One region of the Kitasatospora sp. NPDC057965 genome, then DNA from elsewhere that is predicted to be linked to it. Evidence: riboswitches for the same ligand, from Rfam matches in the RefSeq annotation. Region 1 holds a riboswitch; each other region holds the start of a gene.
What was found. A riboswitch is a leader RNA that binds a small molecule or an ion and turns the genes downstream of it on or off. The one in region 1 is predicted to bind cyclic di-AMP.
Positions count from the first base shown of each region.

Region 2: linked by a shared signal. The riboswitch ahead of ACFVVU_RS36730 (transglycosylase family protein) and the one ahead of ACFVVU_RS37505 (M23 family metallopeptidase) in region 1 are both predicted to bind cyclic di-AMP.
Region 3: linked by a shared signal. The riboswitch ahead of ACFVVU_RS25900 (peptidoglycan DD-metalloendopeptidase family protein) and the one ahead of ACFVVU_RS37505 (M23 family metallopeptidase) in region 1 are both predicted to bind cyclic di-AMP.

Region 1 covers NZ_JBHVPZ010000052.1:5,247-9,067, forward strand. Annotated here, with positions in the region: gene ACFVVU_RS37495 (alpha/beta fold hydrolase) at 1-47, opposite strand, end outside; gene ACFVVU_RS37500 (YiaA/YiaB family inner membrane protein) at 170-460, opposite strand; cyclic di-AMP (ydaO/yuaA leader) riboswitch at 704-862, shown strand; gene ACFVVU_RS37505 (M23 family metallopeptidase) at 875-1,744, shown strand; gene ACFVVU_RS37510 (hypothetical protein) at 1,820-2,269, opposite strand; gene ACFVVU_RS37515 (hypothetical protein) at 2,454-3,410, opposite strand; gene ACFVVU_RS37520 (GNAT family N-acetyltransferase) at 3,454-3,821, shown strand, end outside.
Region 2 covers NZ_JBHVPZ010000047.1:18,682-22,502, forward strand. Annotated here, with positions in the region: gene ACFVVU_RS36725 (cytochrome P450) at 1-838, shown strand, start outside; cyclic di-AMP (ydaO/yuaA leader) riboswitch at 1,070-1,218, shown strand; gene ACFVVU_RS36730 (transglycosylase family protein) at 1,224-2,153, shown strand; gene eno (phosphopyruvate hydratase) at 2,399-3,685, shown strand.
Region 3 covers NZ_JBHVPZ010000021.1:37,178-40,998, forward strand. Annotated here, with positions in the region: gene ACFVVU_RS25895 (MFS transporter) at 1-1,021, opposite strand, end outside; cyclic di-AMP (ydaO/yuaA leader) riboswitch at 1,250-1,416, shown strand; gene ACFVVU_RS25900 (peptidoglycan DD-metalloendopeptidase family protein) at 1,420-2,403, shown strand; gene ACFVVU_RS25905 (APC family permease) at 2,824-3,821, shown strand, end outside.

The DNA of each region.
Region 1 (3,821 bases):
CCGGGCAGGTCGAGGTGGCGGGTGACGGGGGCGAGGGTGCCGTTCATGGGGAGCCTCCTGGGGCGGGATCGTCGGCGAGGCGCCGATGGCCATAAAGCTAAGGCTAATAGCCTTAGCCGTCAAGCTATCGGTCGTTCTCCGTGTGACCGGCCCCGCCGGTGGAGACCGGTCAGACGCCTTCCACCTTGAACGGGTCGTGCTCGGTCAGCAGCTTGTCCAGCCGCGCCTGGTCGACCCGGGTCACCAGCTCGGAGGTCTCCTGCCGGTCCCGGACCACCTTGGAGAGGGTGAACGTCGAGGTGATCGTGTAGAGCAGGCCGAGGGCGAGGAACGCCCGGGTCCACGGCTCCACCGGGAGGAAGGCGATCCCGACGCCGAGGGCGGTGCCGGAGAGGGCGAAGGACAGCACGGCCTGGATGTAGTACGCAGGCGTGGTGCGGGACTGCATCGGTGCGCTCATGGCGTCAGGATGGCCGCGCGGAGCCCGGCCGCACATGAGTAGGCGTACTCAAGTGAGGGGCCGTTCGTTGACGTCCTGACACGTTCGGTAGTGTCAGTTGTCATCAAACGTCCCAAATCGCCCACCGGACCGCGTGGTGTCCGGTCCGTATCGGTCGTCACCAACGGATGGCTTGGAATCGGGGGCCTCTCGGATTAACGTTTGATAACGCAGCGCGGTCGCAACGCCGTACCCAGACGGCACCGTGCGCCGTCGCCTAATCCCACCGGCCGGCCTTCGGGCAGGCCAGGGAGCCGGGGAACCACGTTCCTTGGGGTGAATCGGCCGGGCCCAGGCCCAGCCGTAGGAGACCTTCCTGCTCCGAACCCGTCAGCTAACCCGGTAGGCGCGAAGGAAGGAAAGGAGCGCGCCTCCGTGGCGTCGACGCACACCCCGGCACATCCGTCCGGTTCCTCGGCCGGTACCCAGCTGCTCGACCACCCCGGCCCGTTCACCGGGCAGGGCCCGTTCGGCGGCCCCGCCGACGAGACCGCTCCGCCGGCCGCCGAGACCAGCCGGCACCGGATGCCCCGGCAGGGCCGCGGCACCGCTCCGCTGCTCGGCGTCACCGCCGTCGCCGCCACCCTGGGCGCCACCGGCTTCGCCTCCGCCACCCCGGCCGCCGCTCCCGCCGTCGAGACGCCCGACGAACTGCCGGTCGCGCTCTCCGCCGACCCCGGCCTCGCGCTCGCCGCCCGCATCCAGCAGCAGGCCGACAGTCAGCGCACCGCGGCCGAGGAGAGCGCCCGCGTCCAGGCCGCCCAGGAGGCCGAGGCCAAGCGCGCCGCCCAGGTCGCCCAGCAGGAGGAGGCCAGGCGGGCCGCCGAGGAGGCGGAGAAGGCCAAGCTCGCCGCCATCAAGCTGCCGGTGCGGGACTACAACCTCTCGGCCCACTACGGCCAGAGCGCCCGCTACTGGGCCCACCTGCACACCGGCCTGGACTTCGCCGCCGACACCGGCACCCCGGTCTACGCGGTCGGCCAGGGCACCATCACCTCGGCCGGCTGGGCGGGCGCCTACGGCTACCGGATCGTCGAGACCCTGCCCGACGGCACCGAGATCTGGTACTGCCACCTCTCCTCGATCATCAAGGGCTCGGGCAAGGTCGTCCCCGGTCAGCAGATCGGCAAGGTCGGCGCGACCGGCAACGTCACCGGCCCGCACCTGCACGTCGAGGTCCGCCCCGGTGGCGGCGCCCCCGTCGACCCGGAGAGCTGGTTCGAGCAGCGCGGCGTCACCCCCTGACGCCGCCGCGGACACCCTGAGCGCCCCGCCCCGCCGGACGTGATCCGGCGGGGCGGGGCGCTGTCGGGGATCGGATCAGCAGGTGACGGGCGCGGTGACGGTCGCGGTCGCCCCGTAGCCCCAGGTGGTGGTCGTGAGGGTGGCCGTGACGGTGGAGCCGCACGGCGCGGTGGCCGCCAGGTAGCCGAAGCCGCGCCCGCCGGGCGGGAGGATGCCGCTCCCGGTGTCGGTGCCGAGCGAGGCGCCGCCGACGACGCCGAGGGTCAGGGTGTACGAGGCGGACTGCGCGGTCCAGTCGGAACGGGTCGGCGAGGTGTAGCCGCCGGCCGTCACGCCGGTGCCGTCGATCGTGACGCAGACCTGGCTCCGGAGTGCACCGACGGGGCCGTCGGCACAGGTGGTGGTCGCGGTGGTCGTGGTGCCCGCCGTCGTGCCGGTGGTCTGCGCGGTGGCCTGGGTGGCACCCGCGAAACCGAGCGAGGACAGCGCGGTACCGGCCGCCAGGACCGCGACGAAACGCTTCATCAGGGTTTCTCTCCTTCGAATACGGTGGCAGGAGGAGCAGTGGAGCGCGTGTGATATGTCACGCTTCACATGGCGGATGATTCCACCGCACCCGATCCATCACTCCTGACCGGCCCCGAATCCCTTGAGGAGTACCGGAATTGACCGCTCGGTGGCTCGAATCCACGGCCGTGCCCTGCCGTCGCTACTCCGCCTCGGGTCCCTCGTACCCCTCTGGCCCCTCAGGCCCCTCGAATCCCTCGAATCCCTCGAATCCCTCGGGGTCCTCCGCCGGCTCCAGCCCGGCCAGGTAGGCGTCGATCTCCGCTTGCCCCGGCTCCGGCGCCAGCTCCGGGAACTCCTCCACCAGCAGCCGCGGCAGCCCCGGCACCGTCCACCCGCCGGCCAGCTCCAGCGCCACCTCGACCGCGGCCTCCTCGAACGCCCCGAAGTCCCCGGCCAGCTCCTCCGGCATCGGCCGGCCCAGCGCCGTCAGCTCCGCCAGGTTCCGGTAGCTGCGCTGCATCAGCCCCTGCTCCAGCAGCCGTCGCGCGCCGTCGGTGGCCATCCCGACCGCCAGCGCCCGGGCCCCGCCGTCCCAGCCCCCGTCGTCCACCGGGTCCAGCAGCCCGTCCGCCTCCAGCGCCGCGAAGGCCGCCGACCGCTCCTGCGGCGCCAGCTCCCGGAACCCCTCCAGCCAGGCCCGCACCGCCGCCTCGTCGCCGGTGTCCACCCCGTCCGCGCGCAGCAGCAGCGTGTACAGCCGGGGCCAGGTCACCAGGTCCGCCCGGCGCAGCAGCCCGGCCGCCACCTCGCCCTGCCACTCGGCCTCGGCGTGCAGCCGCTCCTGCCGCTTGGCGTTCAGCCGCTTCGCCGCCCGCTGGTGGTCGACCAGCAGCCGCACCGCCGCGCCGTACGCCAGCGGGTCCTGCCCCGGCTCCGGCTGGACGTACAGGTACAGCCGCTCGTACAGCAGGTGCTCCACCGCGGCGGAGGTCAGTTCGGGCCAGCCGTCGTGCATCCTGCCCCCGCCCAGCTCCAGCAGCGCCAGCACCGCCCGCAGCGGGGCCTCGGCGACCGGCCGGTGGCCCGCCGCCTCCGCCCAGGCGAGCAGTTCGGCGGCCTTGGTGCGCGGGGCGAGCCGCAGGTCTTCGTCTTCCATAACCACGAACCGTAACCGCTGGTCGGGGGTAGGGTCGGGAGCCATGGTCCCCGTCCGACTCACCGGTCCCCGGCTGGCCGTCCGCGAGTTCCACCACACGCCGGAGGACGTGGACGCGCTGCACGCGGTGTTCGGCGACCCGGAGGCCACCCGTTACCTCCCCTTCGCGCCGTGGGATCCGGAGACCTGCGCCGACCAGGTCGCCCAGTTCGTGGAGGAGGCGGAGAAGGAGCACCGGGAGGTCTACCGGCTGGCCGTCACCCGGCTCGCCGACGCCGACGACCCGGCCCGCGCCGTCCCGATCGGCAACGCCGCGCTCGGCCTCGTCCCCCACCACGCCGCCCACCTCGGCTACGCCCTGCGCCGTGACGTCTGGGGGCTCGGTTACGCGGGCGAGCTGGTCGGCCTGCT
Region 2 (3,821 bases), on a different contig from region 1:
CGCGATCTGCGACCTGCTCGGGGTGCCGGCCGAGGACCAGGACGACTTCCGGGACTGGGCCGGGATGATGCTGCGACACACCAAGCCGGGCCACGGCGGCGGCGGCCGCGGCGGGGTGGGGCGCGCGGTGAAGCGGATGCGGGCGTACCTGGCGGAGCTGATCCACCGCAAGCGGGCGGACCTCGGCGACGACCTGATCTCGGGGCTGATCCGGGCCAGCGACCACGGCGAGCACCTGACCGAGAACGAGGCCGCGGCGATGGCCTTCATCCTGCTGTTCGCCGGCTTCGAGACGACGGTCAACCTGATCGGCAACGGCGTGTACGCGCTGCTGCGCAACCCGGGCCAGCGGGCCCTGCTCCAGGAGTCCGTGGGGCGTGGCGAGAGCGCGCTGCTGGAGACCGGGATCGAGGAGCTCCTGCGCTACGACGGGCCGGTGGAGCTGGCCACCTGGCGGTTCGCGACCAGTCCGCTGACCATCGGCGGGGTGGAGATCCCGGTCGGCGACCCGGTGCTGGTGGTGCTCGCGGCGGCGGACCGGGACCCGGCGCGGTTCGCCCACGAGAACACCCTGGACCTGGCCCGCGCGGACAATCCGCACCTGGGCTTCGGGCACGGCATCCACTACTGCATCGGCGCGCCGCTGGCGCGGCTGGAGGGGCGGGCCGCGCTGGCCACCCTGCTGACCCGGCTGCCGGACCTGCGGCTGGCCGCCGACCCCGACGACCTGCGCTGGCGCGGCGGTCTGATCATGCGTGGACTCCGTGAGCTTCCGGTGGAATTCACGCCGGAGAATGCGCAGCTCGGAGCGGTTCCGGAGGTCGGCTCGGGAAGCTGACGAGCCGGCACAACACGCTGACGGGGGCTCTCCGTTGCCCATTTTCAGGGAGTCTGAACCACCCTCAATCCGGACATACCGCCTCGGTTGGTAGGCAATCAATCACATGACGTGATGTCCATGTGATATCTGCGATATGAGCTTGTGATTGCTCTGAAGATCTGTCTACTCTCCGTGGAGTTCGCAGCTGCGAGCCCCGTGCGCGGAACGCCGAGTCCTGCCCGCCGCACCACGGGAAACCGACCAGAACCCTGGGCAGGGGCGGGGGACCCAGGTTTTGCGCCGTCTCCCACGGCTAGGGGTGAAGCCGCCTCCGCGCGGCCGGGCCACCTCCCGGTCCGAACCCGACAGCTCACCTCGCAGGCGTGCGGAGAGGGACCTCTTCATGCTGTTCGTTGGAACCGGTCGTCACCGTCGCCGTACCCAGGCCGAGAAGGCCATCGCCGTCGCCGGTGTCGCCGGCGTCGGGCTGGCGATGCCGATCCTGAGCGCCACCGGCGCCTCCGCCGCCCCGGCCTCCACCTGGGACGCGGTCGCCCAGTGCGAGAGCGGCGGCAACTGGAGCATCAACACCGGCAACGGCTTCTACGGCGGCCTCCAGTTCACCCCCAGCACCTGGAAGGCGTACGGCGGCACCGCCTACGCGCCGCAGGCCAACCAGGCCTCGAAGGGGCAGCAGATCTCGGTCGCCGAGAAGGTCCTCGCCTCGCAGGGCCCGGGCGCCTGGCCGGTCTGCTCCCAGAAGGCGGGCCTGACCAAGGGCGGCGCCCCGGCGGCGGTCGACACCTCGACGGACGCCAAGCCGGCCGCCCCGAAGCCGCAGGCCCAGCAGCAGACCCCGAAGCCCGCCGCCCCGAAGCCGGCCGCCACCCCGCAGGCCCAGCCGCAGCAGCAGGCCGCCAAGCCGCAGGCCCGGCAGTACGCGCCGCAGAGCGCCCAGCAGACCCAGCAGGCCCCGCAGCAGACCCAGCAGCAGGCCCCGCAGGCGCCGGCCTTCTCCGGCAAGGCCGGCTGGGACGCCGACGCCAAGGTGTACTGGTACCAGAACAACGGCGCCTGGTACTGGACCAGCCACCAGAGCGTCTACCAGCAGTACGCCGGCCAGCCGGCCGCCCAGCCCGTCCAGAGCGCCCCCGCCGCCCAGCAGCAGCCGGCCGGCCAGGGCTACACCGTCCGCTCCGGCGACACGCTCGCCGGGATCGCCACCGCCCAGGGCGTCTCCGGCGGCTGGCAGGCGCTGTACGACGGCAACCGCGGCACCGTCGGCGGCGACCCGAACCTGATCGTCCCGGGCCAGGTCCTGACCCTCGGCTGACGGCCGGTCCGATCCCACGGACGGGCGGAGGGGGCCGATCGGTCCCCTTCGTCCGCATCCGGCCCCCGCGGGTCGGGCAACCAGGTGAACTACCGGTGGGTAGCACGGCCACACGCTGAGACGGAACCGAGGTCGACGTGGCCCGGACAGCCCGTGCGGTTAGGCTCTGGTCGTAACGACTCCGCAATCGTCCGGCCGACTGCACCCCACCGTCAGCCGAACCTGCTTCCGCTAGGAGATGCCTCGTGCCGTCCATCGATGTCGTCGTCGCTCGTGAGATTCTCGACTCGCGCGGCAACCCCACGGTCGAGGTCGAGGTCGGCCTCGACGACGGCAGCACCGGCCGTGCCGCCGTCCCGTCGGGTGCTTCCACCGGCGCCTTCGAGGCGCTGGAGCTCCGCGACGGTGACAAGAACCGCTACTTCGGCAAGGGCGTGGAGAAGGCCGTCCTGGCCGTCATCGAGCAGATCGGCCCCGAGCTGGTCGGCTACGACGCCACCGAGCAGCGCCTGATCGACCAGGCCATGCTCGACCTGGACGCCACCCCGGACAAGTCCTCGCTCGGCGCCAACGCCATCCTGGGCGTCTCGCTGGCCGTCGCGCACGCCGCCTCCGAGGCCAGCGACCTGCCGCTGTTCCGCTACCTGGGCGGCCCGAACGCGCACGTCCTGCCGGTCCCGATGATGAACATCCTCAACGGCGGCTCGCACGCGGACTCCAACGTCGACATCCAGGAGTTCATGATCGCCCCGATCGGCGCGGAGTCCTTCTCCGAGGCCGTCCGCTGGGGCGTCGAGGTCTACCACACCCTCAAGGGCGTGCTGAAGGAGCGCGGTCTGTCGACCGGCCTGGGCGACGAGGGCGGCTTCGCCCCCAACCTGGACTCCAACCGCGAGGCCCTGGACCTCATCGTCGAGGCCATCCAGAAGGCCGGCTACGTGCCGGGCAAGGACGTCGCGCTGGCCCTGGACGTCGCCTCCTCCGAGTTCTACGAGGACGGCGCCTACCAGTTCGAGGGCAAGGCGCTCTCCTCCGCCGAGCTCATCGAGTACTACGCCGGCCTGGTCGCCGCCTACCCGCTGGTCTCCATCGAGGACCCGCTGGACGAGTCGGACTGGGACGGCTGGAAGGCCATGACCGAGAAGCTGGGCGACAAGGTCCAGCTGGTCGGCGACGACCTGTTCGTCACCAACCCGGCCCGCCTGGCCCGCGGCATCGAGAGCGGCACCGCCAACGCGCTGCTGGTGAAGGTCAACCAGATCGGCTCGCTGACCGAGACCCTGGACGCCGTCGAGCTGGCCCAGCGCAACGGCTACCGCTGCATGATGTCGCACCGCTCCGGCGAGACCGAGGACGTCACCATCGCCGACCTGGCCGTCGCCACCAACTGCGGCCAGATCAAGACCGGCGCCCCGGCCCGCTCCGAGCGCGTCGCCAAGTACAACCAGCTGCTGCGCATCGAGGAGATCCTCGACGACGCCGCCGAGTACGCCGGCCGCGGCGCGTTCCCGCGGTTCAAGCACGAGGGCTGAGCCCGACCGGCGGCGCCCGGCCGGTATCGCCGGGACGCCAGGTAGCGCACGCCTGACCGGTGCCCCGCCGTTCACCCCGTAGGGTGGACGGCGGGGCACCGTCGCGACCAGGAGGGGACACCGCAGATGGCAGGCT
Region 3 (3,821 bases), on a different contig from region 1:
GCACCAGGGCCAGCCCGGAGACCAGCGGGGAGAAGCCGGAGACGATCTGCAGCTGCACCACGAGCAGGAAGAAGACGCCGCTGAACGCCGCGTAGACGGCGAGGGTGACCAGGTTCACGGCGGTGAACAACCGCGAGGAGAACAGGCCGAGCGGTAGCATCGGCTCCGGGGTGCGGCGCTCGACGGCGATGAAGGCGTATCCGAGCAGCAGGCCCGCCGCCCCGGTGACCCAGACCACGGGGGACAGCCCCTTCCCGGCGGCGGTCAGCGCGTAGGTGACGGCGCCCAGCGCCAGGGCGGCCAGCACCGCGCCGAGCACGTCGAATCGGCCGGTCGCGGACTCGTCCCGGCTCTCCGGTACGTGCCGGGCGGACACCGCCACCACCAGTGCCGCCAGCGGCAGGTTCAGCAGGAAGATCCACCGCCAGCCGGGGCCGTCCACCAGCCAGCCGCCGAGCAGCGGGCCGACCGCCGCCGACACCCCGCCGAACCCCGACCAGAGGCCGACGGCCGCCGAACGGTCGTCCGGGTGGAAGACCGCCTGGAGCATCGCCAGCGAGCCGGGGGTGAGCAGTGCGCCGCCGATTCCCTGCACGGCGCGCGCGATGATCAGCACCTGGATGTTCGGTGCGGCGGCGCAGGCCGCGGAGGCGGCGGCGAACCAGACCACGCCGAGCAGGAAGATCCGGCGCCGTCCGTAGCGGTCGCCCAGTGCGCCGCCGAGCAGGATCAGGCCCGCCAGGGTGAGCAGATAGGCGTTGAGCGTCCATTGCAGGGCGTCGAGTTGGGCGCCGAGATCGGCGCCGATCCGGGGCAGTGCGACGTTCACGACGGTCCCGTCGAGCATCGCCATGCTGGAGCCGAGCACCGTTGCCAGAACTACCCAGCGACCCTGCGCGGTGCCCAACCGCAGGGTGCCGGCCTCGGAGGTGGCCACGGCCCATGGTGCGTCCCGTGGGGCCCACGTGACAAGGGTCACCGGGGGTGTGTCGGGTGGTGGCCGCTCCGTGAGTGATCGCATACGTACTGGTTTTCATATGGGCGCAGGGTTGCGGATCACATGCGCACCGTCAATGGATTGTGTGCGTACTGTGCATGCATTCCGAGCGGAGCGTCACGGCAATGCGGACTTTGGTCCCGGGTCGCGTAGATCGACATTGCTTCACCCGAACGGATGAGTTTTAGTTCAGCGACCGCCCGGCGTCAGCCCGGGTGGCCACCGGGTGGAACGCCTAGTCCTGCCGCTGCCCGGTGGTACGCAACGAACTCTGTACGGCAGGAGCGGGGGACCCACAGGTAAGTCGCCGGACCGGTATTTCCCGCGGTCCGGCTTGGGGTGAAGCCGCCTTTATCGGCGGCCGGGCAACTCCAGCCCGAACCCGACAGCTCACCTCGCAGGCGTCGGAGAGGACCTTTCGCATGCCCGCACAGGCTCGTCGTATCGCCCTGCCCCGCGCCGCTCGCATCGGCATCGCCACCGCCGTCACCGGTGCCGCCTTCGCCCTCCCGCTGGTGACCACCGTCACCGCCCAGGCCCACGAGGTCCCGGCCGCGAAGCCCGCCGCTCCGGCCGCCCAGGCTGCCGCCCCGGCTGCTGAGAGCACCCCGGCCGCCCCGGTCGAGGAGAGCTACAAGGTCGTCGGCGGGGACACCCTGTCGAAGATCGCCGCCGCGAAGCACGTCGACGGTGGCTGGCAGGCGCTGTACGAGCACAACCGCTCGGTCGTCGGCGCCAACCCGAACCTCATCTTCCCGGGCCAGAAGCTCGCGCTCGGCACCAAGGTGGCTCCGGCCACCAAGCCGGCCGTGAAGCACACCGCCCCGGCCGCCAAGTCGGCCGCTCCGGCCGCGAAGCACGCCGCCCCGGCCACCAAGCCGGCTGCTCCGGCCACCAAGCCGGCCGCCCCGGCCACCACCCCGGCCGTCCCGGTCGGCAAGCCCGCCGTCCAGCCGCTCACCGCCCCGGTGGTCGCGACCCCGGTCGTCGCCGCCACTTCCGGCTACACCTCCCCGGTGGCCAACCCGAAGCTCGGCACCGCCTACGGCGTGGCCGGCTCGATGTGGTCCTCCGGTCACCACACCGGCGCCGACTTCGTCGCCTCCACCGGCACCCCGCTGCGCGCCGTCGCCAACGGCACCGTGGTGAAGGCCGGCAACGGCGGCGCCTACGGCAACGAGGTCGAGATCAAGCTCGCCGACGGCAAGTACGCCCAGTACGCGCACCTGTCCTCGATCGGCGTCAAGATCGGCCAGACCGTCACCGTCGGCCAGCAGATCGGCCTCTCCGGTGCCACCGGCAACGTGACCGGCCCGCACCTGCACTTCGAGATCCGCACCGGCTCGGAGTACGGCTCGGACATCGACCCGATCGCCTACCTGCGGGCGCACGGCGTCTCGATCTGACCCCCGGGTCGGATCACACCCGCCACCGCTGGGTGCGGGGCGAAACGACTCTCCCGGAATGGTCATGTCGGGTGACCGCTCGACCGGGTGATCGCCGCACCTCAAGCGGACCGACGGGCGCGGGACACGCCCGTCCGGCCGGCCCGGCTCGCGAGACCTCTCTCGCGGGCCGGGCCGGCCGCCGTTGTGGACCGGCGGGCCTCGTCGGTCGTGGTTCGGCGTCCGGCCCGGGTTCGGCCCGGGTTCGGCCCGGGTTCGGTCGAACGGGGCGGGCGGTGGTCGAACAGGGCGTCAACCCGGTGCTGGTGACGCCGGGTCACCCTGTGTTGCGGGCTGGTGCGCCGCGCCCCGATGCTGTCGGGTTGGCATCGCCCGACCGGTCCGGCGGGCGGCACGGGCACGGCGGGTGAAGGGGGCCGGATGGCCATCCAGCGCGGGAACGCGGTCGGGAACGCGGTCGGGGACCCGGGGGTGGAGCGGCTGAAGGCCGACTCGGTCGGCCTGACGGGCGTGGTGTTCATGGCGGTCGCCACGGCCGCGCCGATCACCGCGATGACCGGCAACCTCCCGATCGTCGTCGGCCAGGGCAACGGCGCCGGCGCGCCCGCCGCGTACGTCCTCGCGACCCTGGTGCTCACCGTCTTCTCGGTCGGCTACGTGGCGATGGCCCGTCACATCACCGCCGCCGGGGCGTTCTACGGCTACATCTCGCACGGACTCGGCCGGGTCGTCGGGATGGCCTCGGGGCTGCTGGCGGTGCTCGCGTACATCGTCTTCGAGGCGGCGGTGATCGGCTTCTTCGCGTACGCGCTGCGCGGGCTGGTCGCCGCGCAACTGGGGGTGGAACTGCCCTGGGGCTGGTACGCGGCGCTGGGGCTGCTGGTGATCGCGGTGATGGCCTGGTTCGACCTGCACCTGACCGCCCGGGTGCTCGGGGTGGCGCTGGTGCTGGAGATCGCCGTGCTGGGCGCCGTCGCGCTGGCGGTGCTGTTCACCGGCGGCGGACCGGACGGGATCGTCGGGGAGGCGCTCGATCCGCTGAACGCCTTCCGCGGTGTGCACGGCACGGGGACCGGGGGTGCCGGGCTGGGCCTGTTCTTCGCGTTCTGCTCGTGGGTCGGCTTCGAGTCCACCGCGATGTACGGGGAGGAGTCCCGTGACCCCGGGCGGGTGGTGCCCAGGGCGACGCTGATCTCGGTGGTCGGGGTCGGTCTCCTCTACGTCCTGGTGTCCTGGACGATCGTCTCCGGCAACGGCGTGCGGCACGCGGTGGACGTCGCGGGCGGCCTGGTCCCCGGCAAGGACGGCAACAGCCTGTTCTTCGACCCGCTCGGCGCGCACCTCGGCGGCTGGGCGGTCACGGTCTTCCGGTGGCTGGTGGTGAGCGGCTCCTTCGCCTGCGCGATGGCCTTCCACCA